Regions from separate parts of the Burkholderia ubonensis genome, predicted to be linked through region 2. Evidence: riboswitches for the same ligand, from Rfam matches in the RefSeq annotation. Region 2 holds a riboswitch; the other holds the start of a gene.
The links. Region 2 has a riboswitch for thiamine pyrophosphate ahead of WJ35_RS09755 (FAD-dependent oxidoreductase). Riboswitches for the same ligand answer to the same signal wherever they lie in the genome.
Positions count from the first base shown of each region.

Region 1 (15,804 bases), 780 kb from region 2:
TGCTCGTCGTCTACGGCGGCTTCACCGCGTTCCGGATGAGCCTGTGGTTCATCGTCGCCGGCCACGTCGTGTTCACGCTGCCGTTCATGGTGCGCGCGGTCGCGGCCGTCGCGGCGGGCGCCGACCTGCGCACGCTCGAGGAAGGCGCGGCTAGCCTCGGCGCGTCGTTCGTCACGCGCTTCGTCACGATCGTGCTGCCGAACCTGCGGCCCGGCATCGTCGCGGGCGCGCTCGCGGTGCTCACGCTGTCGATCGGCGAGTTCAACCTCACGTGGATGCTGCACACGCCCGACACCAAGACGCTGCCGGTCGGGCTCGCCGACACCTACGCGTCGCTGCGCCTCGAAGTCGGCAGCGCGTACACGATCCTGTTCCTGCTGATGACGCTGCCGCTCCTCGTCGCGATGCAGTGGCTCGGCGTCGATCCGTCCGGCACGCGCGCGGTCAAGCGCGCGAAACGTTGAACCGGCTGAACCCGTGGCTCACATGAAACTCGATTCGATCCCGATCACCCTGACCCGCTGCGCGAAGACCTTCCGCGGCACCCGCGTGCTCGAGCCGCTCGACCTGTCGATCGGCGCGGGCGAGACGCTCGTGCTGCTCGGGCCCTCCGGCTGCGGCAAAACCACGACGCTGCGCCTGATCGCCGGCCTCGACACGCCGGACGCGGGCGGCGCGATCCTGTTCGGCGGCGACGACGTCACCCGGCTGCCGATCGAGCGCCGCCAGGTCGGCATGGTGTTCCAGAACTACGCGCTGTTTCCGAACCTGACGGTGCGCGGCAACGTCGGCTACGGACTCAGGATCCGCAATACCGAGCCGCGCGTGCTGCGCGAGCGCGTCGACGACCTGCTCGCGATGATGCGGCTCGACGCGCACGCGGAGAAGCCGATCGACCAGCTGTCCGGCGGCCAGCGCCAGCGGGTCGCGCTGGCGCGCGCGCTGGCGGTGCGGCCGAGGGTGCTGCTGCTCGACGAGCCGCTGACCGCGCTCGATGCGAAGCTGCGCGACGCGCTGCGCCGCGAGATGAACGCGCTGCTGCGCGAGCTGGGCGTGACGACCGTCTACGTGACGCACGACCAGGCCGAGGCGATGGAGCTCGGCGACCGCATCGTCGTGATGAGCGCGGGCCGCATCGAGCAGATCGGCACGCCGCGCGACATCTACTACCGGCCCGCGAACCGCGCGGTCGCGCAGTTCATCGGCACGCTGAACCGTATTGCGGGAAAATGGAAAAATGGTGCGCTCGTGACGACGGGCGGCGCGCTCGTCACGCCGCACGCCGCCGACGAATGGTTCTTCCGGCCGGAAGACGCGCAGCTCGCCGATCCCGCGCACGCGCCGCTGCGCGGCGCGGTCAGCGGCTGCGCGTTCCTCGGCGAGCGCACCCGGCTCACGATCGAGCACGCGGCGCCCGACGCGCTCGTGATCGACGTGCCGGGCCGCATCGAGCTCGCGCGCGGCACGGCCGTCGGCATCACGATCGCGGCCGACGGGCTGATCGCGCTCGGCGCCGCCGCTTGACGCACGTGCCGCACGTGACGTCCCCCATAATAAACCGATGATCCGAGGAACACGATGCTGCTTGCACACATCAGCGATCTCCACATCAAGCGACCGGGCCAGCTCGCGTACCGGCGCGTCGACACGGCCGCCGCGCTCGCGCGCTGCATCGCGCGCCTGAACGCGCTCGAGCCGCGCCCCGATGCGGTGCTCGTCACGGGCGACCTGACCGATTTCGGCAACGACGACGAATACCGTCACCTGCGCGACCTGCTCGCGCCGCTCGAGATCCCGTACTACCTGATGGTCGGCAACCACGACGACCGCGCGGCCATGCGCCGCGCGTTCGCCGATCGCCCGGAATGGCAGGACGGCGAGTTCGTGCAGTACGCGCTCGACGTCGGCGCGGTGCGCGTGCTCGCGCTCGATTCGCAGGTGCCCGGCACGAGCGCCGGCGACCTGTGCGACGCGCGCCTCGCATGGCTTGCCGGCCAACTCGACGCCGCGCGCGATCGGCCCGTGATCGTCGCGCTGCATCACCCGCCGTTCGCGTCGGGAATCGGCCATATGGATGCGCTGCGGCTCGCGCCCGCCGCCGCCGCGAAGCTCGACGCGCTGCTGCGCGGCTACCCGAACGTCGAGCGCGTGCTGTGCGGCCACGTGCACCGGACGATGTTCGCGCGCTTCGGCGGCACGATCGCGTCGGCCGTGCCGGCGCCCGCGCACCAGGTCGCGTTCGACCTGCGCGACAACGCGCCGTCGGCCTTCCGGCTCGAGCCGCCCGCGTTCGCCGTGCATCGCCATACGCCCGATGCCGGCGTGATCACGCATCACGTGTACGTCGACGAAGGCGACGGCCCGTATCCGTTCTACGAGCCGACCGGCGAGCTCGTCGACTGAGCGCGGCCGCGGCGGCGGTTCCGGCGCAGTGGCGGCCCTCGCCGCCGCTCGCACCGTCACTGCGCCGCCGGAATTGCGTGCGCACTCGGCCCGGCGAGGCCGCGACCGGCACGTTTCGCACGGCTCCGGTATCATCGGCTGCCCCGACCGATGCCCGGCGCGCGCCGGCGCCAGCCGCCGCGGCCGCACGGGTCACGTCACACCCGATCGCCCCGTATCGCCATGTCTTCCATCGCCCCCGACCGTCCGACCGACGCCGCCTCGCCCCACTATTCGCGCAGCCTGTTGTTGCTGCTCGCGACGATCGCGGGCGTATCGGTCGCGAACATCTACTACAACCAGCCGCTGCTCGACAGCTTCCGCGCGGCGTTTCCGGACCACGCGTCGTGGATCGGCGCGATACCGACCGCGACGCAGCTCGGCTATGCGGCCGGGATGTTCCTGCTCGCGCCGCTCGGCGACCGCTTCGACCGCCGCCTGCTGATCCTGCTGCAGATCGCCGGCCTGTCGGTCGCGCTGGTCGCGGCGGCCGCCGCGGCGCCATCGCTCACGGTGCTCGCCGCGGCGAGCCTCGCGATCGGCGTGCTCGCGACCATCGCGCAGCAGGCGGTGCCGTTCGCCGCGGAAATCGCGCCGCCCGCCGCGCGCGGGCAAGCGGTCGGCACCGTGATGAGCGGCCTCCTGATCGGGATCCTGCTCGCGCGCACGGCCGCCGGCTTCGTCGCCGAATACTTCGGCTGGCGCGCGGTGTTCGGCGCGTCGGTCGCCGCGCTCGTCGCGCTCGCCGCGGTGATCGTGCTGCGCCTGCCGAAGAGCTCGCCGACGTCGACGCTGCCGTACGGCAAGCTGCTCGGCTCGATGTGGCATCTCGCGGCCGAGTTGCGCGGGCTGCGCGAAGCATCGCTGACGGGCGCCGCGATCTTCGCGGCGTTCAGCGCGTTCTGGCCGGTGCTCACGCTGCTGCTCGCCGGCGCGCCGTTCCATCTCGGGCCGCAGGCGGCTGGCCTGTTCGGCATCGTCGGCGCGGCGGGCGCGCTCGCCGCGCCCTATGCGGGCCGCATTGCCGACAAGCGCGGGCCGCGCGCGATCATCTCGCTCGCGATTGCGCTGGTCGCGCTGTCGTTCGTGATCTTCGCGCTGTCCGGCGCGAGCATCGCCGGGCTCGTGACCGGCGTGATCGTGCTCGACGTCGGCGTTCAGGCCGCGCAGATCTCGAACCAGTCGCGCATCTATGCGCTGAAGCCCGACGCGCGCAGCCGCGTCAACACGGTGTACATGGTGTGCTATTTCATCGGCGGCGCGCTCGGCTCGTCGGCCGGCGTCGCCGCGTGGCGCGCGTTCGGCTGGACCGGCATGTGCGCGGCGGGGCTGGCGTTCGCCGCGCTCGCCGGCGCGTGCCACCATCGGGGCGGCAAGCGCGGCGGCTAAGCGGCGGTCGCGCGTGTCGCCGTCACGCGTCGGCCGCCGGAGCGCCGGGCACCGGCTTGACGCTCGACGCGGGCGCTGACGCATAGGTCGCCGCCTGCGTCGGCTCGGGTGCGGACGGCGGCGGCGTCGCCTGCGTCGGTGCAGACGCTGACGTCGATGTCGTTGCAGGCGCCGGCGCCGTGGCGGGCTCCGGCGCGGATGCGGTGGACGCGGTCACGGGCGCCGAGACGCTCGCCGACGCCGTCTGCGACACGCGCCGCCGCGCCGGGTCGAACACGAACGACAGCCCGACGCTGCCGAGGATCGCGACCGTCGCGATCACGGTCGCCATCGTCACCGGCTCGCCGAGCATCAGCGCACCGATCGCGACCGCGACGATCGGGTTCACGTACATGCAGCTGCTCGCGATGATCGGGCTCGTGTGGCGGATCAGGTAGCCGTACGCGACGTACGCGGCCATCGTGCAGAACACCATCAGGTACAGGAACGCGAATACCGGCCCCGCCGCGAGGTGCTCGATGCGCTCGCCGAGCAGCCACGCGGCGAGCGTCGACATCAGGCCGCCGAGGCCGATCTGCAGCGACGTGGACAGGAACAGGTCGGACGGCAGCTTGAGCCGCGTCGACAGATGCGCGCCGCCCGCCCAGAACAGCGCGCCGGCCAGCACGCAGATCGTGCCGAGCGCCGAATTCGTCGCGGCCGCGCGCCGCCCGAATTCAGCACGACGATGCCGACCATCCCGAGCGCGACGGCCACCCATTCGCCCTTCGTCACGGGCCGCCCCGCGACGGCCGCGATCACGGTCGCGAACAGCGGCACCGTGGCGACCATCACCGCGGCCGAGCCGCTGCTGACCGTGCGCATCCCGAGCGCGATCGTGCCGGACGACAGCGCGACGAGCATCGTGCCGACGATCGCCGTGTTGCGAATCTCGACGAGCGTCGGCCATTCCGGCTTGCGCCGCAGCGCGAAGATGAACAGGCCGATGCCGCCGAGCAGGTTGCGCAGCCCCGACAGCAGCAGCGGCGGGAACGACTGCAGCGCGAAGTGCAGGCCGCTGTAGGTCGAGCCCCACACGAAGTAGATGAACACGAGCGCGAGCGCGACGCGGCCGCCGCGGCTTTGCGGCAGGCGGATGCGCAATGGCAGTCGGGGCAGCCGGGCGAAGAAATCGAGGAGGCGGTCGAGCGGCGTCATCGTTCAGCCTGCCCGCACGGCAGGTGGCGCGCTCCGCTGCAAGACGCCGGAGCAACCGGCAAGCGGCCCAGACGGGACCGGGGAAGCGGGGACGAGCGTGCGGAACGACATGACAGTGCGAACGGCGACGAATAGGAACCGGCAAGCGGCGGCAGAGGGTCGGACAAGATGTGCGCGCACGGCATCGTGCGCGCATGCTCGGCATTATGGCATCAAGGATTCGAAAGGATCGCCCGGCCCGGCCGAAAGGATGTCGACTGACGTTTCGGCGCGACATTTGCGGGCGCGGCACGGGTGAGGTGGGACGCCGCGGGTACGTCGGGCGTGTGCCGACGGCCGGCTCGGGCGGCCGCCGCGCGACGCCGCCCACCATCACGCACCATCGCCCACCATCGCGCGCGGTGCGCCGCCGTGACGCACCGCCCCGCCCCGCACCGCCCCGCCGCTCACGATCCGCCGAACCAGTTGTACCCCTGGTCGACCCAGTACCCGCCCGGATACGTATTGGTCACGAAGATTTCCATGATGTGCTTCGGGTTCTTGTAGCCGAGCTTGGTCGGCATCCGCAGCTTCATCGGAAAGCCGAATTCGGGCGGCAGGCGACGCCCGTCGTACTCGAACGTCAGCAGCGTCTGCGGATGCAGCGCGGTCGGCATGTCGATGCTCTCGTAGTAATCGTCCGCGCATTTGAAGCCGACGTACTTCGCGCTCGTATCCGCGCCGACGCGCGCGAGGAACGCGCCGAACGGCGTGCCGCCCCAGCGCCCGATCGCGCTCCATCCCTCGACGCAGATGTGCCGCGTGATCTGCTCCGCATGCGGCAGCGCATACAGCTCGTCGAGCGTCCACACGCGCTTGCCGCTCACGCGGCCGGACAGCGCGAGCCGGTACGTCGCCGCATCGACGTGCGGCACCTCGTCGATCCCGTAGTACGCGTTGAACGGGAACGGCCGCGTCAGGTCCGCTTCGGTATAGGTCGGCGCAAGCCGGTCCGGGCTGAACAGCCATGCCTGCACGCGGTCGTTCATCCGCGACACCTTCTCGAGAAACGCGTTGACCGACGCATCGTCCTGCAGCGTGCAGCCGGACAGCATCGCGAGGCCGCCGAGCGTCAGGATGCGGCGATTGAACAGGCGCCGCGACGGCATCGCGAGCTCGCGCCGCACGTCGAGCGCGAGCGATTGCCGGTCGAGCGTCCACGGCCGGCGCTCGCCGGGGGATTCGGATTCGGACATGATGAGTTCCTCGATCGTGAGCAGACGAATCAGCGGCCGCGCAGCATCGCGAGCAGCGAGCGCGGCACCAGCAGCGCCATCGCGACGTGCACGACGAAGAACGCGACGAGCACCGACATCGCCCAGAAATGCACGACGCGCGCGCTGTCGTAGCCGCCGAGCAGCGTGCGCAGCAGCGGAAACTGCACCGACTTCCAGATCACGAGACCGGACAGCACCAGCACCACGAGATCGACGATCGCGGTCAGATAGGCCGCACGCTGCACCGCGTTGTAGACGCTCAGGTCGTCGTGCGACAGCTTGCCGTGCAGCGCGGCGCGCAAGTCGCGCCACACGGCGGCCGGCGTGACCGGCCAGAACTTGCGCGCGAGGCGTCCGGTCGCGATCGCCATCGTCAGGTAGAAGATCCCGTTGCCCGCGAGCAGCCACATCGCCGCGAAATGCCATTGCAACGCTCCGCCGAGCCAGCCGCCCAGCGTGATGCCGTGCGGGAACGCGAACGGCGGATAGATCGGCGACGCATCGTAGATGCGCCAGCCGGACAGCACCATCACGATCGCGGCGAGCGCGTTGAGCCAGTGGCACACGCGCACCCACGGCGGGTGGATCGAGCGCGCGGGCGGCGTCGCGGCCGCGGGCCCGGTGGCGTGAACGGTTTGCATGATGACGACTCCTCCAGTGGCGCGGCTGCCGCGCCGGCCGGGCGGCGCCCGCTGTCGCGAACGCATGACCGGGCCGGCGGCACGTGCCGCGCGCGAACCATCCCGTCAGTTGGACGGGCTCATCTTGTCGTCCTGCTTCGGCTTGCCCATCTCGTCGTGCGACATGGCGCCCTTCTTCATCGCGTGCTTCTGCTTCTTCATGCCGTCCTTCTGCATCCCTTCGTCCTTCGACATCGCTTCGTGGCCCATCGCGTCCTTCGACATCGGCGCCTGATCCTTCGACATCGCGTCGTTCTGCGCATAAGCGCCCGTCACCGCGAACGCAAGGCCGGCGACGCAGGCTGCCATCAGTGCTTTTTTCATGACATCACTCCAGTACATGGGTTCAAGGAGCCGAATAGACGGACGACGCGGCGCCATATGACAGGCCGTCGCGAAATTTTTTCGCGACGCGCGCAGCCGCGCGATGCTGCGGCCGTGCATCCGGCACGGATCTGTCCCCGGTTGAAACCGCCGCGAAGCCGGTGTATCGTGTGCGCTTGCTAACGCGGGGGTCCTGCAATGCGCCCGGTCAACAAACCGGCAATTGCGGGTGAGAAATACCCTTTGAACCTGATCTGGATAATGCCAGCGCAGGGAAGCGTACGGGCTTCGCCGCCATCCCTCTGACGAAACCCGCCGCCTCACGAATCTCGTCTCCTGCTTAGCGAGCGCCCCACATCAGGAGATCGCATGAACGCCAATCCGAAGTTTCTGTCCGCCGACGCGCACGTCGACGCCGCTGCCGTCGCGCCGCTGCCGAATTCGCGCAAGATTTACGTGACGGGGTCGCAGCCCGACATCCGCGTGCCGATGCGCGAGATCACGCAGTCCGACACGCCGACCGGCTTCGGCGGTGAAAAGAATCCGCCCATTTACGTCTACGATACGTCGGGCCCGTACACAGATCCAGAAGCGAAGATCGACATCCGCGCGGGCCTGCCCGCGCTGCGCCAGCGCTGGATCGAAGCGCGCGGCGACACCGAAACGCTGTCGGGCCTCACGAGCGAGTACGGCCGCGAACGCGCGGCCGACCCGGCCACGGCCGACCTGCGCTTCCCGGGCCTGCACCGCCATCCGCGCCGCGCGCAGGCCGGCAAGAACGTCACGCAGATGCACTATGCGCGCCAGGGCATCATCACGCCGGAAATGGAATACATCGCGATCCGCGAGAACCAGCGCCGCGCCGAGTACCTGGAAAGCCTGAAGGCGAGCGGCCCGAACGGCGCGAAGCTCGCCGCGATGATGGGCCGCCAGCATGCGGGCCAGGCGTTCGGCGCCGCCGCATTCGGCCCCAATGCGCTCACCGAGATCACGCCGGAATTCGTGCGCTCGGAAGTGGCGTGCGGCCGCGCGATCATCCCCGCGAACATCAACCACCCGGAATCCGAGCCGATGATCATCGGCCGCAACTTCCTCGTGAAGATCAACGCGAACATCGGCAACTCGGCCGTCACGTCGTCGATCGGCGAGGAAGTCGACAAGATGACGTGGGCGATCCGCTGGGGCGGCGACACGGTGATGGACCTGTCGACCGGCAAGCACATCCATGAAACGCGCGAGTGGATCATCCGCAACAGCCCGGTGCCGATCGGCACGGTGCCGATCTACCAGGCGCTCGAGAAGGTCAACGGCAAGGCCGAGGACCTGACCTGGGAAATCTTCCGCGACACGCTGATCGAGCAGGCCGAGCAAGGCGTCGACTACTTCACGATCCACGCGGGCGTGCGCCTGCAGTACGTGCCGCTCACCGCGAACCGGATGACGGGCATCGTGTCGCGCGGCGGCTCGATCATGGCGAAGTGGTGCCTCGCGCATCACAAGGAAAGCTTCCTGTACGAGCACTTCGAAGAGATCTGCGAAATCATGAAGGCGTACGACGTGAGCTTCTCGCTCGGCGACGGCCTGCGCCCCGGCTCGATCTACGACGCGAACGACGAAGCGCAGCTCGGCGAGCTGAAGACGCTCGGCGAGCTCACGCAGATCGCGTGGAAGCATGACGTGCAGGTGATGATCGAAGGCCCGGGCCACGTGCCGATGCAGCTGATCAAGGAAAACATGGATCTGCAGCTCGACTGGTGCAAGGAAGCGCCGTTCTACACGCTCGGGCCGCTGACGACCGACATCGCGCCGGGCTACGACCACATCACGTCGGGCATCGGCGCCGCGATGATCGGCTGGTTCGGCACCGCGATGCTGTGCTACGTGACGCCGAAGGAGCACCTCGGCCTGCCGAACAAGGACGACGTGAAGGAAGGCATCATCACGTACAAGCTCGCCGCGCACGCCGCGGATCTCGCGAAGGGCCACCCGGGCGCGCAGGTGCGCGACAACGCGCTGTCGAAGGCGCGCTTCGAGTTCCGCTGGGAAGACCAGTTCAACCTCGGCCTCGATCCGGACAAGGCGCGCGAATTCCACGACGAAACGCTGCCGAAGGATTCGGCGAAGGTCGCGCACTTCTGCTCGATGTGCGGCCCGCACTTCTGCTCGATGAAGATCACGCAGGACGTGCGCGAGTTTGCGGCGCAGCAAGGCGTGTCCGAAACCGAAGCGCTGAAGAAAGGGATGGAGGTCAAGGCCGTCGAGTTCGTGAAGACCGGCGCCGAGATCTATCACCGCCAGTAAGCGGACATGCGGAGGCCGCGGCTCGCACGGGCCGCGGCCCCGCACACGTCTGCCGACGCCTGCACGAGCCCGCTTTCGAGCGGGCTTTGTTTTGCGCGTTCGTCGCATCGCGCATGCCTGCCCGCGGGCGAGAAACAATTCATTACGAAAGCGCCCGAGCCTTAACAAGTCCTTACAGCAGCATGACGGGACGGCGGGTAGATTGGCCATATGCACAGCCTCGATACGGTCGTGCGACCTCCCTCCACTACCACAAGGACAACGATCATGAACTCGATCCGACGTATTGGGGTGTACGCACTGCTCGTCGCGACGATGGCCAGCCTGACGGCGTGCGACTCGATGACGAGACGTCAACGCGACACGGCCATCGGCGCGGGCGTCGGCGGCGTCGCCGGTGCGGCGATCGGCGGCAATGCGCTGTCGACCCTCGGCGGCGCAGCCGCCGGCGGCATCATCGGCAACCAGATCGGCAAGTAAGCGTACGCTCAGGCTCATTCCAGGTCGCCGCCGCGCGCGGCGGCTTGGGCAAAACGGCGTTTCCGCGGTGCGGAAACGCCGTTTCGCATTGGCGGGCACGCATTGGCACATTGCGCGGCGATGCCCCCGGAAACGCGCCGTTACCCTTTCGCTCGCCGATGCGTCGCCGTGCGGGCTAAGCTGAAGCATCGGCTCCCGCCGGAGAAACATCATGACCAGGACCCTCGTCGCCACGGCGCTCGCATGCGCAGCCCTCGCCGGCTGCTACTACCCGTACGGCTACTATCCGTCCGGCTATTACGCGGCGGCGCCCGTCCAGACCGCGCCGGTGTATGTCGAGCCCGCGCCCGCCTACTATTATCCGGCGCCCGCCTATGCGCCGGCCTGGGGCGGCTGGTGGGGGCCGGCGGTTTCGCTCAATTTCGGCTTCGGCGGGCGCGGCGGCTGGCGCCACCATTGATGCACCGGGGCGCGGCCGGGCGGGCGCGCGCGCCGAGGTCCCGTTTCTTGTCGTTTCATCCGATCGTGAAACGAACGCGCGATCCTGCGGTGTAACATCCACCGCATTCCTCCTCTCGCCGGCCGCCCGATGTCGCCCAAGAACGCCCTTCTGCTGACCGTGCTCGCCGCCCTGTGGGGCGCGTCGTTCCTGTTCATCCGAATCGGCGTCGCCGAGTTCGGCGTCGCGCCGCTGATGGTGCTGCGCGTCGGCATCGGCGCGCTGTTCCTGCTCGGGCTCGCGCTGACGCGCATTGCGCCCGCCGCGCTCGGCGCGCAACTGCGCCGCCATGCATGGCCGCTGTTCGTCGTCGGCGCGCTCAATTCCGGCGTGCCGTTCTGCCTGTTCGCGTTCGCGGAACTCACGCTGTCGGCCGGCGTGACGTCGGTGATCAACGCGACGACGCCGCTGTGGGGCGCGCTCGTCGCGTACCTGTGGCTGAAGGACAAGCTGTCGCTGCCGCGCGCGCTCGGCCTCGTGATCGGCTTCGCCGGCGTGCTCACGCTCGTCTGGGACCAGGTTGCGAGCGCGCACGGCGGCGCGGGCGCGGGCGCGACCGCGCTCGCCGCGGCCGCGGCGCTCGGCGCGACGCTGCTGTACGGCATCGCGGCCAACTACACGAAGCGCAAGCTGAGCGGCGTCGACCCGCTCGTCAACGCGACCGGCAGCATGATCGGCTCGACGGCGCTGCTGCTGCCGTTCGCGATCGCGACCTGGCCGGCCGCGCCGGTCGGCGCGCACGCGTGGGGCGCCGTCCTCGGCCTCGGCATCGCGTGCACGGGCATCGCGTATTTCATCTTCTTCTACCTGATCGCGCACGTCGGGCCGGCCCGCGCGATCACCGTGACGTTCGTGATCCCGGTGTTCGGCCTGTTGTGGGGCGCGCTGTTCCTCGGCGAACACGTGTCGGCCGTGATGCTCGAGGGCTGTGCGATCGTGCTCGCCGGCACGGCGCTCGCGACCGGCGTGATCAGACGGATTCCGGGCTTCGGCCCGCGCGGCGGCGAGGCGGCCTGAGCGGCGTGCGGCTGACGCCTGCGCCGCGCGCCGGTGTAGCGTTTGCGTCTGGAGTTTCCCTGATACGCACGGCGCGCAGTTACCGTTACACTCGCAGCACTCATCCGCACAAGGCGGTTACGATGCACCGCGTTCTTTTGCGTCCACCCGCGTGTGTGACGGTTTCGGCGCGGCGCGCACGAGACCGTCTCGCCGATCGCCGCAGGGCATCTTCGACATGAAGCCCGCCCGCGACCTCCCCCGCGAACTCTCGCTCGAATCCCTGCTCGAACGCCTTACGCCGACGCCCAGCGGCTGGGTGACCGACTATCGCGGCGTGACGCTGCGCAGCGTGTTCCAGCCGGTGCTGTCGATCACGCACAAGCGCGTCGTCGGCTATGAAGCGCTGCTGCGCGCGACCGATGCGAACGGCGAGACGCTGTCGCCCGGCGCCCTGTTCGACAAGGCGCACGGCGGCCGACGCGCTGCTGCTCGACCGGCTCGCCCGCTGCCTGCATACCGCCAATTTCGTCGCGCAAGGCATCGGCGACGGCTGGCTGTTCCTGAACGTGACGCCGCGCGTGCTCGATTCGGGCCTCGTGCAGCGCGAGTTCGTCGAGTTGCTGTGCAAGCATTTCGCGTTGCCGCCGAACCGCGTCGTGCTCGAGGTCGTCGAGCAGCCGTCGCGCGACGAAGCCGCGCTCGCCCGCACGATCGACATGATCCAGCACCGCGACTTCCTGATCGCGATCGACGATTTCGGCACCGGCTTCTCGAATTTCGACCGCGTGTGGCGCGCGAAGCCCGACATCGTCAAGCTCGACCGCTCGCTCGTCGAGCGCGCGACGTGGTCCGCCGAGGACCGCCGCATCATGCATCACCTCGTGTCGATGCTGCATCAGGCCGGCGCGATGGTGCTCGCGGAAGGCGTCGAGAGCGACGACGCGCTGCAGGCGCTGATGGAAGCGGACATCGATTTCGTGCAGGGCTTCCAGTTCGGCCGGCCCGACCCGTCGATCGCCCGCGCGAGCGCGGCGGCGCCCGCGCTGCTCGATGCCGCGTGGAAGCGCTTCATCGCCCGCCGCCACGCGCAGACGAGCGCCGCGCAGCCGGGCTTCGATGCAATCGAACGGCTCGTGCTCGCCGGCGCGGCCGCGTTCGCCGCGAGCGGCGACCTGCGCAACGCCGCGCAGCGCGTGCTCGTGATGCCGTCGGCGCGCCGCGTGTTCGTCACGAACGAGATCGGCGAACAGTTCCTGCCGTCGATCAGCGCGCAGCCCGACGAGCGCAATCCGATCACCACACGCCTTGCGCCGCTGTTCCCGGAAACGCACAGCAACTGGTCGCGGCGGCCGTACTTCCAGCGCGCGATCGCCGCGCCGGGCCGCGTCGCGCTGATGGGGCCGCACTTCTCGCTGACCGAAGGCCGCGATTGCTATACGGCCGCCGTCGCGACCCGCGTGCACGATCGGCTCGTCGTGTTCTGCGTCGACTTCGTGCTCGACAGCGCGGGCACGATCATGCGCTGACGACGCGCGTCAATCCACGATCTTCCCCCGCCCGGACTTCACGACGCTGCGGCGCGCCTTGTGCTCCAGCCGCCGCTCTTTCGACGCGCGCGTCGGCCGGGTCGCGACACGTGCGCGCGGCGTGACGGCGACGCTGCGAATCAACGCGTCGAGCCGCGCCAGCGCGGCTTCGCGGTTCCGCTCCTGGGTCCGGTGCTCCTGCGACTTGATCACGACGACGCCGTCGCGCGTGACGCGCTGGTCCGACAGCGCGAGCAGCCGCTCCTTGAGCAGCGGCGGCAGTGACGACGCGCGGATGTCGAAGCGCAGGTGAATCGCGCTCGACACCTTGTTGACGTTCTGTCCGCCCGCGCCCTGCGCACGCACCGCGGTCCATTCGATCTCGGCCGGATCGAGCGTGTAGCGGATCATCATCGCGACGCCTCCGTGGCGCGCCGCGCAAGCGCCTCGGCGATGCGCGCCGACAGCCCCGAATCGCGCTGCGTGCGCGTCGCGATCGCCTGCGCGAGTACGCGGCGCCCGCCGATCACCTGCACGCGCGTGCGCGCCCGCGTCACCGCCGTGTAGACCAGCTCGCGCGTCAGCACGCGGCCGAACGTCGCCGGCAGCACGAGCGCGGCTTCGTCGAATTCCGAGCCCTGCGATTTGTGAACGGTCAGCGCGAACGCGGTCTCGTGCGGCGGCAGCGCGGCCGGCGACACGGCGCGCGCGGTGCCGTCCGCCCGCTTGAACCACACGCGCAGCACGCCCTGCGCGTCGGGCAGCGCAATGCCGATGTCGCCGTTGAACAGCCCGAGCGCATAGTCGTTGCGCGTCACCATGATCGGCCGCCCGGTGAACCAGTGCGCGCCGACCGCGAGCGGCACGTGCGCGGCGCGGCGCACGTGCGCCGCGACGAGCGCATTGACGTGTTCGGCGCCGCGCGCCCCGCCACGCGTCGCGCACAGGATCCGGAAGCGGTTGAGCGCGTCGAACAGCGGCAACGGGTCCGGCACGGCGGCAGCGAGCGCATCCCGCAACGCGTCCAGATAGGCGGAAAAGCGCCGCGCGAGCCGTTCGACGGTCGTCGCGGCGAGCGTGTCGCCGGCATCCTCGTGGAACGACGCGGCGGCCGCGTCGCTCGCCGGCAGCGCGTCGAGCGCCTCCTGCACGTCGCCGCGGCGGATCGCCAGCGACAGGCGGCCGATTGGCGAATCGAGCCCGAAACGGTAATTGCGCTCGAGCCACACGACGCAATCCGCGAGCGGCGCCGGGGTGGTCGCTTCAGCGGCCTCGACGTCCTCCGGAGCAACGGGGGGCATCGCCGCGACGCGCTGCGCGGCCCCGGCATCGAGCGGCGGCAATGCGGCCGCGTCGAGCCACGCCAGTTCGTCGGCCTCGATCCATGCGGGCCCATCGTCAGCGTCGTCGGCGTCGCCTGCGGCTTCGTCGTCCGTCGCCACGGCCGCAGGCGGCTCATCATCGAACAGCGACGCCTGGCGGGGATCGGCCGGGGGCGGCGCGACCGGCGTGCGCCCGATCGCAGCCGCCGCCGTGGCTGCGTCCGGCTCGGCATCGGCCGGCGTCGGCAGCGCCGCGACGAACGCCGCTTCGTCGATGCCGAGCGCCTGCGCGATGCGCGCGCAAGCTGCCGCACTGAACGACGGCCGCGCGCTCAGCTCGGCGAACACGGCGCCCGCCTCGACCGCGGCAAGCTGGTCCTTGTCGCCGAGCAGCACGAGCCGCGCGCCCGGCGCGAGCGCATCGAGCAGATGCGCGGCCAGCGCGACGTCGATCATCGACGCTTCGTCGACGACGATCAGGTCGTAGGGCAGCGGGTTGTCACGATGATGGCGGAACCCCGCCGCCCCGCCGCCGCCCAGCAGGCGGTGCAGCGTGTACGACGTGTTCGGCAGGCGCGCGGCGAGTTCGGGCGGCAGGTCGCCGGCCCGCGCGTGCAGCGCTTCCTGCATCCGTTGCGCGGCCTTGCCGGTCGGCGCGGCCAGCGCGATGCGCAGGCCGGGATGCGCGTCGAGCAGGCACGCGAGCACGCCGACGACGGTGGTCGTCTTGCCGGTGCCGGGACCGCCGCTGACGATCGTCACGCGGCCCGTCAGCGCAACGATCGCCGCGACGCGCTGCCAGTCGGTTTCGCCGGTCGCCGGCCCGAAGTAGCGGGCGAGGCGCTCGCGCAGCACGTCGGGCGCCGGCGCCGCATCGGCCGCGGCCGCCCCCGCGCCCGCCTGCGCGACGAGCGCTTCGGCGAGCCGCCGTTCGTATGCGAAATAGCGCGCGAGGTAGAGCCGGTCGTGCCGGTCGACGATCAGCGGCCGCTCCTCGCCGCGCTCGAGCACGCCGAACGCGGCGACGCCGCTCGCCGCGAGCGCCGCGCGCACGTCGGCGAGCGGTTCGTCGTAACGCTGCGCGAGCGCGCCGAGCGACACGCACACATGTCCGCCCGCGGTCGCGCGGCTGGCCGCGAACGCGGCGCGCGCGGCCCAGCGCGCCGCCGCGGCCGGCGCGCCCGCGCGGCGCGCAAGATCGCCGATCCGGCGCGCGAAGCCTTCCGCGAGCGCAATGCCGAAATCCGCGGGCTCGGGCAGGCGCGCGACGAGGCCGCCGGTGAACTCGAGCGTATCGTCGGGCGTGCTCATGCGCGGCCCCCTTCCATCATCCGGTCGAGCGCGTCGACGAGCTCGCGCGCGGGCCGCCGCGCGTGCACGCCGGCCGGC
Region 1 covers NZ_CP013420.1:1,341,071-1,356,874, forward strand. The annotation lists gene WJ35_RS06040 (ABC transporter permease) at 1-464, shown strand, start outside; gene WJ35_RS06045 (ABC transporter ATP-binding protein) at 487-1,524, shown strand; gene WJ35_RS06050 (phosphodiesterase) at 1,579-2,403, shown strand; gene WJ35_RS06055 (MFS transporter) at 2,626-3,831, shown strand; partial or broken gene WJ35_RS06060 (EamA family transporter) at 3,854-5,028, opposite strand; gene WJ35_RS06065 (molybdopterin-dependent oxidoreductase) at 5,475-6,263, opposite strand; gene WJ35_RS06070 (cytochrome b/b6 domain-containing protein) at 6,293-6,925, opposite strand; gene WJ35_RS06075 (pentapeptide MXKDX repeat protein) at 7,031-7,288, opposite strand; TPP riboswitch at 7,465-7,582, shown strand; gene thiC (phosphomethylpyrimidine synthase ThiC) at 7,658-9,589, shown strand; gene WJ35_RS06085 (glycine zipper 2TM domain-containing protein) at 9,857-10,069, shown strand; gene WJ35_RS06090 (hypothetical protein) at 10,281-10,529, shown strand; gene WJ35_RS06095 (DMT family transporter) at 10,659-11,585, shown strand; partial or broken gene WJ35_RS06100 (EAL domain-containing protein) at 11,803-13,093, shown strand; gene arfB (alternative ribosome rescue aminoacyl-tRNA hydrolase ArfB) at 13,103-13,507, opposite strand; gene WJ35_RS06110 (AAA family ATPase) at 13,504-15,726, opposite strand; partial or broken gene recB (exodeoxyribonuclease V subunit beta) at 15,723-15,804, opposite strand, start outside.
Region 1: another riboswitch for thiamine pyrophosphate. It lies ahead of thiC (phosphomethylpyrimidine synthase ThiC); the one in region 2 lies ahead of WJ35_RS09755 (FAD-dependent oxidoreductase).

Region 2 (15,804 bases):
CACATCGGGTCGCGATGTCATGCGAGCGCCGATCGTTTCCGTTTGCGGTTTTCGGGCGGGCTGCCCGATCCGATCATGTCGTCCCGACGGCGGCGTTCGCGCGGCCGGCGCATATGACCGAGCCCTGTAGAAGGATTGAGGATGAGCGCATCCGTGCCTGGTCTGTTCAACGCCGCCTACGGGATCGTGCCGGCGATGGCGGTCGTCAACTTCGTTGCGAGCCTCGCGCCCGGCAAGCATGCGCGTGCCGCGTGGGGAGACTATCGCCGGCAGCGCATCGCTAAGCCGGCGTTCGCGCGCCACACGATCCCGGCACGCGCATGCGTGCTGCCGGCCGGCGCCGATGCGCTGGCCGACCCGCGCGTCGCGGCGCGCGAATCATGAACGGCGACCGGCTCCGTGCATTCGTCGCGCTGATGCCCGACGCGGCGTCGCGCGACGCATTGCACGCGCTGCCGGTCGCGCGCGGCGCGCGGCGCACGCAGCTGGAGCAGCTGCACGTGACGCTCGCGTTTCTCGGCGCGATCGAGCGCGACCGGTGCGACGCGCTCGCCGCGCGGCTGCCGGCGCTGGCGGCCGAGCACGCGTTGCCGCTGCAGCAGGTCGAGCGGCTTGCGTGGTGGCCGAGTCTGCCGCGCGCCAGGCTGATCGTGGCCGAACTCGCGGCCGATCCCGCGTGCGCGGCGCTGAACGCGGCGTTGTCTGCGGTGTTGCGCGAGCTCGGCATGCCGACCGATCGCCGGCCGTTCCGGCCGCACGTGACGCTCGCGCGGCTGCCGCACTACGCGGTCGGGCAGCCCGCGCATGGCGGCGCGATCGGCCGGCCGCTCGCGCTGCGCTTCGAAGCGCTGACGTTGTTCGAAAGCCGGTTGTCGCACGAAGGCGTGTCGCATGTGCCGATCGTGTCGGCGCCGATCGCGGCTGCGGGCGGGTAGGGCAGAAGGGACGGCGAGCCGGTGCAGCGCGCCGGCTCGTTGCTTCGCTGCATAACGAGTGCAGCGCTAGTCAGGAATGCCGCGCCATGCAGGAGCGCAGCGTTACAGGGCGCTACGCGGCGACCTTGTCGCTGTCGCTCACGCGTTCGACGTTGATCGTGCCGCCGTGGTACGCCGCGAGCGATTCGCGGTGCGCGATGCTGACGATCGCGGCCTGCGGCAGCCGCTCGTTGAACAGGTGATAGAGGCGCGCTTCGTTGTCGGCGTCGAGCGCGCTCGTCGCTTCGTCGAGGAACAGGAAGTCCGGCTTGTGCAGCAGCACGCGCGCGCCGGCAAGACGCTGCTGCTCGCCCGGCGACAGTACGCGGGTCCAGTGCGCGGTCTCGCCGAGCCGGTCGACGTACTCCTCGAGCCGGCACGCGCGCAGCGCGTCGCGGCATGCGTCGTCGCTGTAAGCGTCGGCCGTGGCCGGATAGGTGAGCGCGGCCTTCAGCGTGCCGATCGGCAGGTAGCTCGTCTGCGGCACGAACATCATCCGCGCGCTGACCGGCGCGTCGATCGCGCCGTCGCCGAACGGCCATAGCCCCGCGAGCGCACGCATGAACGTGCTCTTGCCGGAGCCCGACTTGCCGATCACGAGCCAGCGCGAGCCGGGCTCGATCGTGACGCTGCCGATGTCGGCGAGCGCGTTGCCGTTCGGCAGCGCGAGCTTGAGCGACGACGTCGACAGACGCTCGCTATCGACGTAATGCAGGTTGATGCCGCCGTGCTCGGTCGCGGGCGACACGCTTTCCTTCAGGTGCGACGCGCGCATCACGCGCTTGAATTCGCGCAGACGGTTGACGGTCGCGCGCCATTCGACGAGCGTGCTGTAACTGTTGATGAACCACGAGAACGAGTCGCTGACGGTGTTGAACGCGGACGAGATCTGCATCAGCACGCCGAACGAGAACGCGCCCGCGAAGTAGCGCGGCGCGGCCACGACGAGCGGGAAGATGATCGCGATCTGCCCGTAGAAGCTCAGCACGAACGTGAGCCGCTTCGTGTACTTCATCACGCGCCACCAGTTGTCGCGGATGCGCATGAACAGGTTTCGCGCGTTGCCGGTCTCGGTCTGCTCGCCGTCGTAGAACGCGATCTGCTCGGCGTTCTCGCGCACGCGGATCAGCCCGAAGCGGAAGTCCGCCTCGACGCGCTGCTGCTGGTAGTTGATCGACACGAGCGGATGGCCGACCTTCTGGATGATCAGCGAGCCGACCACCGCGTACAGCGCGGCCGCCCACACCATGTAGCCGGGAATTGCGATCGGCGTGCCGCCGAGCGTGAACGTCAGCGCGCCGGCGAGCGACCACAGGATCGTGATGAACGACACCAGCGTGACGATCGTCGACAGCAAGTCGAGCGACAGCGAGAGCGTCGTCGTCGCGAACGATTGCAGGTCGTCGGTAATCCGCTGGTCGGGGTTGTCGGCGAGGCGGTCGCGCTCGATCCGGTAGAACGCGCGATCGCCGAGCCATTCGTTCAGAAAGCGGTTGGTCAGCCATTGCCGCCAGCGGAACCCGAGCATCTGGCGCAGGTAGCGTCCATACACGGCGAGGATGATGAAGCCGAACGCGAGCGCCGAGAACTGCATCAGCAGACCGGGGAAGTCGTGGACGTTCTTCGCCTGCAGCGCGTTGTAGAACTGCGCGTTCCACTGGTTCAGCTTGACGTTGATCCAGACGACGCAGAGATTGATCACGACGATCGTGACGAGCAATCCCCACGCGACTTTCCATTCGGACGAGACCCAGTAGGGCTTGATGAGGCTCCACGCGGAAACCGGGCGCTCGTCCTGCGGCGCGTCGGGGGCGGTATGGGTCGATTGGGTCATGTGCTTCCTGATGTGTAGCCGGCGCGCAGGCCGGGCGGTGCCGGGTGCGCGCCGCGAAACGGCGGGCCGGGAAAAGGTGCCGCATGACGGCGGGCGTCGCGCATTGTGGTCCGCCCGTCTTAAACGGGTCTTAACGGCCAGCGGTGAAACGGCAACCGGCGCGCCCAAGCGCACCGGCCTGCGGGCATTGTGCCAGAGCGGCGCGCGGCATCGGTGAAATTGCCGACCGGGGACAGTTTGCGGCGATTTCCGCTTTTATGGTCTAATGGCCGTCGACGAAACAGGGGTGCTTCGTGCACGGCCGGCAGAGATACCGGCGCCGCAGCGAGGCTGAGAGAGACCCTTCGCACCCGATCCGGGTAATACCGGCGCGGGAAGTTTCCGATCCCGCCGGGCTGCGCTGGCTGCGTCCCCATTGCCAGCGCGCTGTTCCGTCCGGCCGGCCTTTGCTGCCGGTTTCGTCCTTTTGGGTACGCGCGACGCGCGTTACGGAAGGATTCGATGGCCGATCAATCTTCAGTCTTTTGTCCCGCCCCGCGCGCGTTCGCACGGGATCACGCACGCGTGTCCGCTCCGCATGGACGCGCTTTTCGCGGGGAGGGCGTCCGATGAGCACGCCGACCTCTCGTCCGGATTTCGCCGTGCTGGGCGGCGGCCTCGTCGGCCGCCTGATCGCGTGGCGGCTCGCGGGCAACGGGCATCGCGTCGCGCTCTACGAGCGCGGCGGCCCCGACGGCGAGCAGTCGGCCGCGTGGATCGCGGCCGCGATGCTCGCGCCGCTCGCCGAGGCGGCCAGCGCGGAACGGCTGATCACCGAGCTGGGCGTGGCGTCGCTCGCACGGTGGCCGCAGTGGCTCGCCGAACTTCCCGAGCCGGTGTTCTTCCAGCACCACGGCACGCTCGTCGTCTGGCATCACGCGGATCGCGCCGAGGCGCCGCTGTTCGAGCGGCGCGTGCGCGCGAACGCGCCGGCCGCACTGCTCGACGGCGGCCTCGTCACGCTTGCCGGCGCGCAGGTCGATGCGGCCGAGCCGGCGCTCGCGGGCCGCTTCGCGCGGGGCCTGCTGCTGCCGCGCGAAGGCCAGCTCGACAACCGACAGGCGCTGCGCGCCATTGCCGCGGGCCTCGCGCAGCGCGGCGTCGCCACGCACTGGCACGTCGCGATCGACGCGCGCAACCTGCCGGACGCGCATTTCACGATCGACTGCCGCGGGCTCGGCGCGAAGCCGGTGCTGCCCGCGCTGCGCGGCATCCGCGGCGAAGTCGCGCGCGTGCATGCGCCGGGCATCGGCCTGACGCGGCCGGTGCGGCTGCTGCATCCGCGCTATCCGCTGTACATCGCGCCGAAGCAGGACGACCTGTACGTGATCGGCGCGACCGAAGTGGAGGGCGAGGACATGTCGCCCGTCAGCGTGCGCTCCGCGCTGGAGCTGCTGAGCGCCGCGTTCTCCGTGCATCCGGCGTTCGGCGAGGCGCGCATCCTCGAACTGAATTCGCAGTGCCGGCCGACGCTGCCCGACCATCGCCCGGCGCTGATCTGGGACGGCGCCGCGACGCTTGCCGTCAACGGCCTGTACCGGCACGGCTTCATGATCGCGCCGGAGGTCGCGCACGCGGCGGTCGCGTTCGCCGAGGCGGCGCTGTCCGGCGCGCCGTCCGGCGCGCCCGGAGGCACGTTCGGCGGCGCGGATGCGTTCGCCGCGTGGCGCGGCGCGGCACGCTGGCCGGATCTCCTTCATCACCGCGACGTTGCGCGCCAGCCGGCCTGACGCGCGTCGCCTCCCGTATTCGACGAAGCAAGCCATGAATATTCAGATCAATCAGCAGACCCTCACGCTGCCCGACGGCGCGACGGTTGCCGACGCGCTCGCCGCGTACGGCGCGCGGCCGCCGTTCGCGGTCGCGCTGAACGGCACGTTCGTCGCGCGCGCGCAGCATGCGGCGCGCGCGCTCGCCGCGGGCGACAAGCTCGACGTCGTGCACCCCGTCGCGGGCGGCTGAGCGCCGCCGGTGCATCCCCGATCTTTTCCAGGAACACGAGATGACGTCCCTCCCTTGCGCCGATGCGCTGACGCTGTACGGCGAAACTTTCGCAAGCCGCGTGCTGCTCGGCACGTCGCGCTATCCGTCGCTGCAGTCGCTGTCCGATTCGATCGCGGCTGCGCAGCCCGGCCTCCTGACGGTCGCGCTGCGCCGCCAGATGAGCGGCGGCACCGCCGAAGCCGGCTTCTTCGACCTGCTCAAGCGTCACGCGGTGCCGCTGTTGCCGAATACGGCCGGCTGCCAGACCGTCGCCGAGGCGGTGACCACCGCGCACATGGCGCGCGAGGTGTTCGAGACCGACTGGATCAAGCTCGAGCTGATCGGCGACGACTACACGCTGCAGCCCGACCCGGTCGGCCTGATCGAGGCCGCCGCGCAACTGGTCAAGGACGGCTTCAAGGTGCTGCCGTACTGCACCGAGGATCTCGTGATCGGCCGGCGCCTGCTCGACGTCGGCTGCGAGGCGCTGATGCCGTGGGGCGCGCCGATCGGCACCGGCAAGGGCGTCGTGAACCCGTACGGGCTGCGCGTGCTGCGCGAGCGGCTGCCGGACGTGCCGCTGATCGTCGACGCGGGGCTCGGCGTGCCGTCGCACGCGTGCCAGGTGATGGAGTGGGGCTTCGACGGCGTGCTGCTGAACACGGCGGTGTCGCAGGCGACCCATCCGGAAATCATGGCGCGCGCATTCGCGCAGGGCGTCGCCGCCGGCCGGGCCGCGTACCTCGCGGGGCCGATGGATGCGCGCGAAACCGCGCACGCGAGCACGCCGGTCGTCGGCATGCCGTTCTGGCACCAGGACGGGGGCGGCGCGTGAGCGCGGGGCTGGCCGCCGCATTCTGGCCGCCCGCGGACGAGCTGACGGAGGCGGCCGAGCGGATTCGCGCGCGGCTCGGCGAGTGGCCGCGCGGCGCGGCGTCGTGGCGGTTGTGCGTCGCGCCGCCCGACCTGCCGGCCGACGGCGACGTGCTGATCGTGTCGGCCGGCGACCGGGCGGCCCAGGTGCGCGCGTCGGCCGCATCGCGCCCGGCGTCCGCCGACGCGGTCGCGATCGAATTCGACGAGCGCGGCGCGGTGCTGCATGCCGCCGGCGCGCGCCATGCGCTCGAAGGTGCCCATCCGCTCGCGGACGACTGGATGCCCGCGCTCGCCGCGTTCCTCGATTGCGGCTTCGCGCCGCCCGACGCGCTGGTGCTCGCGCTCGCGTGGCGCGACGGCGACGAAACCGGCGACGCGGACCCCTGGCCCGTCGACCCGGCACGATTCCCGCGCGTCGCCGGGCTGCCGCCCGCGCCCGAGCCGGCCTTCCCGCCGTGTCCCGCGCGGCTCGGCCTGTATCCGGTCGTGCCGAGCGCGGAATGGGTCGAGCGGGTGCTGGACTGCGGCGTGCTGACCGTGCAGCTGCGCGTGAAGGGCGCCGCGCCGGATCTGCTGCGCGCGGAAATCGAGCGCGCGGTTGCCGCGGGGCGCCGCCGTCCGGACGCGCGCGTGTTCATCAACGATTACTGGCAGATTGCCGTGGAAGCAGGGGCATACGGCGTGCATCTGGGCCAGGAGGACCTCGAGACGGCCGACCTTGCGGCGATCGCGCGCGCGGGGCTGCGGCTGGGCCTGTCGAGTCACGGATATTACGAAATGTTGCGCGCGCTGCACGTGCGCCCGAGCTATCTCGCGCTCGGGCCGGTGTTCGCGACCACGACCAAGGCAGTCGCCGCGCCGCCGCAGGGGCTCGCCCGGATCGCCCGCTACGCGCGCTTCGCGGGCGCGCAGGCGCCGCTCGTCGCGATCGGCGGGGTCGGGCCGGACACGCTGCCGGCCGTGCTGGCGACGGGCGTCGGCAGCGTCGCGGTGGTCAGCGCGGTGACCGGGGCCGCGGATTATCGGGCAAGGATTATTGCGCTGCAGCAATTGTTTCCCGGATAATTTGACATTCATTGACCGGAAGGCCGAGGGCAACGTCACGACATCATTCCGATGCAGGCCCTATAATTCGGCGTTCTGCGTAAAAGGAATGTCAGCTCCGTGAGCGCCGCCCCCACCACTTCCGAGACCCTGCTGGAACTCCGCGATGTCGACTTCGGCTACGGCGACCGCCTCGTCCTGTCGAACCTGAACCTGCGCTTCGCGCGCGGGCAGGTGGTCGCGGTCATGGGCGGCTCGGGCTGCGGCAAGACCACCGTGCTGCGCCTGATCGGCGGGCTCGTGCGCGCACGTCGCGGCCAGGTGCTGTTCGACGGCGCCGACGTCGGCGCGCAGACGCGCGACGGCCTGTACGCGCTGCGCCGCAAGATGGGCATGCTGTTCCAGTTCGGCGCGCTCTTCACCGACATGTCGGTGTTCGACAACGTCGCGTTCGCGCTGCGCGAGCATACCGACCTGCCCGAGGAGCTGATCCGCGACCTGGTGCTGATGAAGCTCAACGCGGTGGGCCTGCGCGGCGCGCGCGACCTGATGCCGTCCGAGGTGTCGGGCGGCATGGCGCGGCGCATCGCGCTCGCGCGGGCGATCGCGCTCGATCCGCAGCTGATCATGTACGACGAGCCGTTCGCGGGCCTCGACCCGATCTCGCTCGGCATCACCGCGAACCTGATCCGCACGCTGAACCACGCGCTCGGCGCGACGTCGATCCTCGTCACGCACGACGTGCCGGAGTCGTTCGCGATCGCCGACTACGTGTACTTCCTGGCCAACGGCGGCGTGCTCGCGCAGGGCACCCCCGACGAGTTGCGCGCGTCGACCGATCCGAGCGTGCGCCAGTTCATCGACGGCGCGCCGGACGGCCCGTTCAAATTTCATTACACGAGCCCGCCGCTCGGCGTGGATTTCGGGCTCGGCGGAGGGCGCGCATGATCAGCGCGATCGGACGTTTCGTCATCGGCGGCCTCGTGCGCGCCGGCTATGGCGCCCGCATGTTCGTGCGGCTCGTGCTGGAATTCTTCCCGCTGCTGCGCCGGCCGCGGCTCGTCACGAAGCAGATCCACTTCCTCGGCAACTACTCGTTCGTGATCATCGCGGTGTCGGGCCTGTTCGTCGGCTTCGTGCTCGGCCTGCAGGGCTACTACACGCTGAACCGCTACGGGTCCGAGCAGGCGCTCGGCCTGCTCGTCGCGCTGTCGCTCGTGCGCGAGCTCGGGCCGGTCGTCACGGCGCTGCTGTTCGCGGGCCGCGCGGGCACGTCGCTGACCGCCGAGATCGGCCTGATGAAGGCCGGCGAGCAGCTCACCGCGCTCGAGATGATGGCGGTCGATCCGATCAAGACGGTGATCGCGCCGCGCATGTGGGGCGGGATCATCGCGATGCCGCTCCTCGCGGCGATCTTCAACGCGGTCGGCGTGCTCGGCGGCTATTTCGTCGGCGTGATCCTGATCGGCGTCGATTCGGGCGCGTTCTGGTCGCAGATGCAGGGCGGCGTGCAGGTCTGGGCCGACGTCGGCAACGGCGTGCTGAAGAGCATCGTGTTCGGGTTCGCCGTGACCTTCATTGCACTGTTTCAAGGGTACGAGGCGAAGCCGACGCCTGAAGGCGTGTCGCGCGCTACCACCAAGACGGTCGTGTTCGCGTCGCTCGCCGTACTCGGCCTCGATTTCCTGCTGACCGCGCTGATGTTCAGCTAAGCCTCAGCCAAGCCATATTTTGGGATGACGATGAAAAAGACTGCTCTCGACTTCTGGGTCGGCCTGTTCGTGGTGGTGGGCTTCCTGGCGGTACTGTTCCTTGCGCTGAAGGTCGGCAACATGAGTTCGCTGTCGTTTCAGCCGACCTACGCGGTGAAGATGAAATTCGACAACATCGGCGGGCTGAAGCCGCGCGCCGCCGTGAAGAGCGCGGGCGTCGTGGTCGGCCGCGTGCAGGCGATCGGCTTCGACACGAACACCTACCAGGCGCTCGTGACGATCGATCTCGACAAGCAATACCAGTTCCCGAAGGATTCGTCCGCGAAGATCCTGACGTCGGGCCTGCTCGGCGAGCAGTACGTCGGCCTCGAGCCGGGCGGCGATTCCGAGATGCTGAAGGCGGGCGACACGATCGCGATGACGCAGTCGGCGATCGTGCTCGAGAACCTGATCGGCCAGTTCCTGTACAGCAAGGCGGCGGACGCCGGCGGTGCGAAACCGGCCTCCGGCGCGCCTGCCGCGACGGCGCCCGCGGCGTCCGGCGCCCAATAACCACACGAGAGATCACAATAAGAGGGGAAACGAACATGCAGACGATTCGGATCAGGCACGCCGCGCTCGCGGTGGCTGCGGCAGCCGCGCTGAGCGGCTGCGCCACCGTGCAGACGCCGACCAAGGGTGATCCGCTCGAGGGCTTCAACCGGACGATGTACAAGTTCAACGACACCGTCGACACCTATGCGCTGAAGCCGGTCGCGAAGGGCTATCAGTACGTGGTGCCGCAGCCGGTGCGCGACAGCGTGACGAACTTCTTCTCGAACATCGGCGACGTCTACATCGCGGCGAACAACCTCGTGCAGCTGCGGATCGCGGACGGCGTCGGCGACATCATGCGCGTCGTGATCAACACCGTGTTCGGTGTCGGCGGCCTGTTCGACGTCGCGACGATCGCGAAGCTGCCGAAGCACACGGCCGACTTCGGCGTCACGATGGGCCGCTACGGCATGCCGGCGGGCCCGTACCTGGTGCTGCCGCTGCTCGGCCCGAGCACCGTGCGCGACGCGGCGGGCCTCGGCGTCGACTATCTCGGCAATCCGCTGACCTACGTGAAGCCGGACGGCGTGAGCTATGGCCTGTTCGGCCTGAACCTCGTGAATACGCGCTCGAACCTGCTCGGCGCGGGCGACGTGCTGGAAGCGGCGGCGATCGACAAGTACTCGTTCGTGCGCAATGCGTACCTGCAGCGGCGCCAGATGCTGATCAGCAATGCGCGCGGCGAAGCGGGCGGAGCGTCGGACGGCGACGCGCTGCCGAAATACGACCTGCCGGATGACGGCGCGGCGGCGCCGGCGGCTGCATCCGGTGCGGCCGCACCGGCGCCGGGGTCGGAAGCGGCCGTTGCGCCGAATCCGGCCAGCGCAACGAACGTGCCGCCGATGCAGGTGACGCCGCCCGCGCCCGGCGGGCTGCGCATCCCGAGCATCCGGCTGCATTGATCGGACTTACATTCGTTACAGCCGGAAACGATTATGCCGGCGGCGCACGCGAACTTGCGCGTAAGCTACCGGCTCCAACTTCCGCCTCGACTCATTCATGCAGGTCAATATTATGAAGAAACTGTTCCTGATCCCGGTCTTCGCGGCGCTGTTCTCGTTCGGCGGCGCAGCCTACGCGGAAGTCGACCAGTCGAACCCGCAGGCACTGATCAAGAGCGCCACGCAGCAGGTGCTCGATGAAGTGAAGCAGCAGACGATCAAGCAGGGCGACACGAACCGCATCATCACGATCGTCAACAAGGACATCCTGCCGTACACCGATTTCCGCCGCACCACGCAACTCGCGATGGGCCGCCACTGGCGCACCGCGACGCAGGCGCAGCAGCAGCAGGTGATGGAGCAGTTCAAGCTGCTGCTGATCCGCACTTACTCGGGCGCGCTTGCGCAGCTGAAGCCGGACCAGCAGATCCAGTACCCGCCGTTCCGCGCGAGCCCGGAGGACACCGACGTCGTGGTCAAGACGGTCGCGATGAACAACGGCCAGCCGGTCCAGATCGACTACCGCCTGTACAAGACGCAGCAGGGCTGGAAGGTGTATGACCTGAACGTGCTCGGCGCGTGGCTGATCCAGACGTACCAGCAGCAGTTCAACGAGAAGATCCAGCAAAGCGGCGTGGACGGCCTGATCCAGTTCCTCGCGCAGCGCAACCAGGAGCTTGCCGCCGGCAAGCAGGCGTCGTGAGCGGCTTCGCAGCCGGTTCCACGCTGACCCACGCGAGCGCGAAGGCCGCGCTCGCGGCGGGGCTCGCGCAGATCGGCGCGGGCGCCACCGCCGTCGATTGCGCGGCGCTCGCGGAATTCGACTCGTCCGCGCTCGCCGTGCTGCTCGCATGGCAGCGCGCCGCAAAGGCGCGCGGCGCCCGCCTCGACATCCTCAATTTCCCTCCGAAGCTCGCCAGCCTCGCGCAGGCCTACGGCGTCGACGCGCTCATCAACGGGCGACATTGACGCTGCCGCTGAACGCCGGCCCCCGCGGGGCGCCGGCTGCCGCACGGCCGATTCCGATGGCCGTCCCCTCCCGCCGGTTTGCCCTATAATCAAGCGTTTTGCGGGACTGCCGGTCGGCGTCGGGCCCTCATTTTCTTTCGCAGCAAGCACAGAATAGGCGTCGCGGCCGTTGCGCCGCGCACAGTCCCATGTCAGCCATAGAAATCCGTCACGTCAAGAAGCGCTACAAGTCGCTTCAGGCGCTCAAGGGCGTCAGCCTGTCGGTCGAGGAAGGCGAGTTTTTCGGTCTGCTCGGCCCGAACGGCGCAGGCAAGACCACGCTCATCAGCATCCTCGCCGGGCTCGCCCGGGCCGACGAAGGCAGCATCTCGGTGCGCGGCCATGACGTCGTCAAGGACTTCCGGGCCGCGCGCCGCGCACTCGGCGTCGTGCCGCAGGAACTGGTGTTCGATCCCTTCTTCACGGTGCGCGAGACGCTGCGGATCCAGTCCGGCTACTTCGGGCTGCGCCGCAACGACGACTGGATCGACGAGGTGATGGCCAATCTCGACCTGACCGAGAAGGCGGACGCGAACATGCGCGCGCTGTCGGGCGGGATGAAGCGCCGCGTGCTGGTCGCGCAGGCGCTCGTGCACCGGCCGCCCGTGATCGTGCTCGACGAGCCGACCGCCGGCGTCGACGTCGAGCTGCGCCAGACGCTGTGGAAATTCATCTCGCGCCTGAACCGCGAAGGCCACACGATCGTGCTGACCACCCACTACCTCGAGGAAGCCGAGTCGCTGTGCGACCGCATCGCGATGCTGCGCCGGGGCGAAGTGGTCGCGCTCGAGCGCACCGACGCGCTGCTGCAGCGCTTCGCGGGCCTGCAGCTGTACCTGCGCTTCGCGCTCGGCGCGCTGCCCGCCGAGCTGCGCGCGCTGGAAACCGATCCGGCCGCCCGTGCGAGCGGCGAGCACCTGCTGCGGCTCGCGAACTACGACGACGTCGAGCGCATCCTCGCGCAGTGCCGCGCCGCCGGCTGCACGTTCGACGAGATCGAGGTCAGGAAGGCCGACCTCGAGGATGTGTTCGTCCAGGTGATGAACGGGGCCGAGGCGATCGAGGGGCTGGCATGAGCGGTTTTCAGACGCTGTTCTACAAGGAAATCCTGCGGTTCTGGAAGGTGTCGTTCCAGACGGTGCTCGCGCCCGTCGTCACGGCGCTGCTGTACCTGACGATCTTCGGCCATGCGCTGACGGGCCGCGTCGAGGTGTATCCGGGCGTCGAGTACGTGAGCTTCCTCGTGCCGGGCCTCGTGATGATGAGCGTGCTGCAGAACGCGTTCGCGAACAGCTCGTCGTCGCTGATCCAGTCGAAGATCACCGGCAACCTCGTGTTCATGCTGCTGCCGCCGCTGTCGTACAAGGACATCTACGGCGCGTACGTGCTCGCGTCGGTCGTGCGCGGGCTCGCGGTCGGCGCCGGCGTGTTCGTCGTGACGGTCTGGTTCATCCCGATGCAGTTCGCGGCGCCCGCGTTCATCCTCGGGTTCGCGCTGTTCGGCGCGGCGATCCTCGGCACGCTCGGCCTCATCGCCGGGATCTGGGCGGAGAAGTTCGACCAGCTCGCCGCGTTCCAGAACTTCCTGATCATGCCGCTGACGTTCCTGTCCGGCGTGTTCTACTCGACGCATTCGCTGCCGCCCGTGTGGCGCGAAATCTCGCGTCTCAACCCGTTTTTCTACATGATCGACGGCTTTCGCTACGGGTTCTTCGGCGCGTCCGACATCAACCCGCTCGCGAGCCTCGCGATCGTCGCCGGTTTCTTCGTGCTGCTCGCGCTGTTCGCGATGCGGCTGCTCGCGACCGGCTACAAACTGCGTCATTGATATGAATCGGCCGCCGCGCGCGGCACCGCTCCCCTCGGGGAGCGCGGCGCCGCGCGCGGTCCGGCGCGCACCGACAGGAGCATCACATGTTGCCGACTCCCGAACAGGTCAAGCAATACATCGCGGGCGGGCTTGCCTGCACGCATCTGGAAGTCGAAGGCGACGGCCAGCACTTCTTCGCGACGATCGTGTCGCCGGCCTTCGAGGGCAAGCGGCCGATCCAGCGGCATCAGCTCGTCTACGCGGCGCTCGGCGACCGCATGAAGCAGGAAATCCACGCGCTCAGCATGAAGACGCTGACGCCCGCCGAATGGCAGAACGCATAACCGGAACCACTGAGTGCAAGTCACCGTCAACGAGCGCGACGCCGTCGAGAGCGTCGCCGCGGCACACCCGGCCGGCAATCGGGATACGCAGGGACATGGGATGGACAAGCTCGTGATCGAAGGCGGCCGCCGGCTGTCCGGCGAGATCGTCGTGTCGGGCGCGAAGAACGCGGCGCTGCCGATTCTGTGCGCGGGCCTGCTGACGGCCGATCCGGTCCACCTCGACAACGTGCCGAACCTGAAGGACGTCCGCACCACGCTGAAGGTCCTGAACCAGATGGGCGTGAAGAGCGAGACGGACGGCAGCCATGTGCAGCTCGACGCGTCGCGCGTCGACAACCTCGTCGCGCCGTACGAGCTCGTGAAGACGATGCGCGCGTCGATCCTCGTGCTCGGGCCGCTGCTGGCGCGCTTCGGCGAGGCGAAGGTGTCGCTGCCGGGCGGCTGCGCGATCGGTGCGCGGCCGGTCGACCAGCACATCAAGGGCCTGCAGGCGATGGGCGCCGAGATCAGCATCGAGCACGGCTTCATCGAGGCGCGCGCGAAGCGCCTGAAGGGCGCGCGCATCGTCACCGACATGATCACGGTGACGGGCACCGAGAACCTGCTGATGGCGGCGACGCTCGCCGACGGCGAGACGGTGATCGAGAACGCCGCGCGCGAGCCGGAAGTGAGCGATCTCGCACACTTGCTGGTCGAAATGGGTGCGAAGATCGACGGCATCGGCACCGACCGGCTCGTGATCCAGGGCGTCGAGCGGCTGCACGGCGCGCGTCATTCGGTCATTCCTGACCGCATCGAGGCCGGCACGTTCCTGTGCGCGGTCGCGGCGGCGGGCGGCGACGTGACGCTGACGGGCGTGCGCCCGCACATCCTCGACGCAGTGATCGACAAGCTGCGCGAGGCCGGCGTGACGGTCGAGGAAGGCGACACCTGGCTGCGCGTGAAGATGGATCGCCGGCCGTCCGCGGTGACGATCCGCACGTCCGAATACCCGGCGTTCCCGACCGACATGCAGGCGCAGTTCATGGCCCTCAATACGGTCGCGACGGGCACCGCGCAGGTCGTCGAAACCATTTTCGAGAACCGTTTCATGCACGTGCAGGAGCTGAACCGGCTCGGCGCGAACATCACGATCGACGGCAACACGGCGCTCGTGACGGGCGTCGAGAAACTGTCGGGGGCGAACGTGATGGCTACCGACCTGCGCGCGTCCGCGAGCCTCGTGATCGCCGGGCTGCGCGCCGACGGCGAGACGCTCGTCGACCGCATCTATCACCTCGACCGGGGATACGACCGGATGGAAGCCAAACTGACCGCCGTCGGCGCGAACGTGCGCCGCGTTTCCGGGAGCCAAGCATGACCCCGCCGCTGACCCTTGCCCTGTCGAAGGGCCGGATTTTCGAGGAAACCCTGCCGCTGCTCGCCGCGGCCGGCGTGCAGGTGGCCGAGGATCCGGAAACGTCGCGCAAGCTGATCCTGCCGACGACCGACCCGAACCTGCGCGTGATCATCGTGCGCGCGAGCGACGTGCCGACCTACGTCGAATATGGCGCCGCCGACTTCGGCGTGGCCGGCAAGGACGTGCTGATCGAGCACGGCGGCTCGGGCCTGTACCAGCCGATCGATCTGAACATCGCGCGCTGCCGGCTGTCGGTCGCGGTGCCCGCCGGCTTCGACTATGCGAAGGCGGTGCGCCAGGGCGCGCGCCTGCGCGTCGCGACGAAGTACGTCGAAGCGGCGCGCGAGCACTTCGCCGCGAAGGGCGTGCACGTCGACCTGATCAAGCTGTACGGGTCGATGGAGCTCGCGCCGCTCGTCGGCCTCGCCGACGCGATCGTCGACCTCGTCAGCTCGGGCGGCACGCTCCGGGCGAACAATCTGGTCGAGGTCGAGGAGATCATGCAGATCTCGTCGCGCCTCGTCGTGAACCAGGCTGCGCTGAAGTTGAAGCGCGCGGCGCTCAAGCCGATCCTCGACGCGTTCGAACGCGCGTCGCGCAATGGCGCGTGAGCGCACACCGTAACGGAACTTCCATGTCCATCACCATCCGCAAACTCGATTCGACGAGCGAAGGCTTCGACGCCGCGCTGCGCGCGGTGCTCGCGTTCGAGGCGAGCGAAGACGACGCGATCGAGCGCTCGGTCGCGCAGATCCTCGCCGACGTGAAGGCGCGCGGCGACGCCGCGGTGCTCGACTACACGAACCGCTTCGACCGGCTGGGCGCGGACAGCGTCGCCGCGCTGGAGCTGCCGCAGGAAGCGCTGCAGGAAGCGCTCGACGGCCTTGCGCCGAAGGCGCGCGCGGCGCTGGAAGCGGCCGCGGCGCGCGTGCGCGGGTATCACGAGAAGCAGAAGATCGAGTGCGGCAGCCATAGCTGGCAGTACACGGAAAGCGACGGCACGGTGCTCGGCCAGAAGGTCACGCCGCTCGACCGCGTCGGCCTGTACGTGCCGGGCGGCAAGGCGGCCTATCCGTCGTCGGTGCTGATGAACGCGATTCCCGCGCGCGTCGCGGGCGTCGGCGAGATCGTGATGGTCGTGCCGACCCCGGACGGCGTGAAGAACGACCTCGTGCTCGCCGCGGCGCTGCTCGGCGGCGTCGACCGCGTGTTCACGATCGGCGGCGCGCAGGCGGTGGCCGCG
Region 2 covers NZ_CP013420.1:2,119,990-2,135,793, reverse strand. The annotation lists gene WJ35_RS09770 (hypothetical protein) at 142-384, shown strand; gene thpR (RNA 2',3'-cyclic phosphodiesterase) at 381-935, shown strand; gene WJ35_RS09760 (ABC transporter ATP-binding protein/permease) at 1,048-2,808, opposite strand; TPP riboswitch at 3,081-3,202, shown strand; gene WJ35_RS09755 (FAD-dependent oxidoreductase) at 3,417-4,577, shown strand; gene thiS (sulfur carrier protein ThiS) at 4,612-4,809, shown strand; gene WJ35_RS09745 (thiazole synthase) at 4,850-5,665, shown strand; gene thiE (thiamine phosphate synthase) at 5,662-6,771, shown strand; gene WJ35_RS09735 (ABC transporter ATP-binding protein) at 6,871-7,698, shown strand; gene mlaE (lipid asymmetry maintenance ABC transporter permease subunit MlaE) at 7,695-8,462, shown strand; gene mlaD (outer membrane lipid asymmetry maintenance protein MlaD) at 8,487-9,014, shown strand; gene WJ35_RS09720 (VacJ family lipoprotein) at 9,050-9,958, shown strand; gene WJ35_RS09715 (MlaC/ttg2D family ABC transporter substrate-binding protein) at 10,071-10,700, shown strand; gene WJ35_RS09710 (STAS domain-containing protein) at 10,697-10,966, shown strand; gene WJ35_RS09705 (ABC transporter ATP-binding protein) at 11,155-12,081, shown strand; gene WJ35_RS09700 (ABC transporter permease) at 12,078-12,833, shown strand; gene WJ35_RS09695 (BolA family protein) at 12,920-13,159, shown strand; gene murA (UDP-N-acetylglucosamine 1-carboxyvinyltransferase) at 13,173-14,522, shown strand; gene hisG (ATP phosphoribosyltransferase) at 14,519-15,172, shown strand; gene hisD (histidinol dehydrogenase) at 15,196-15,804, shown strand, end outside.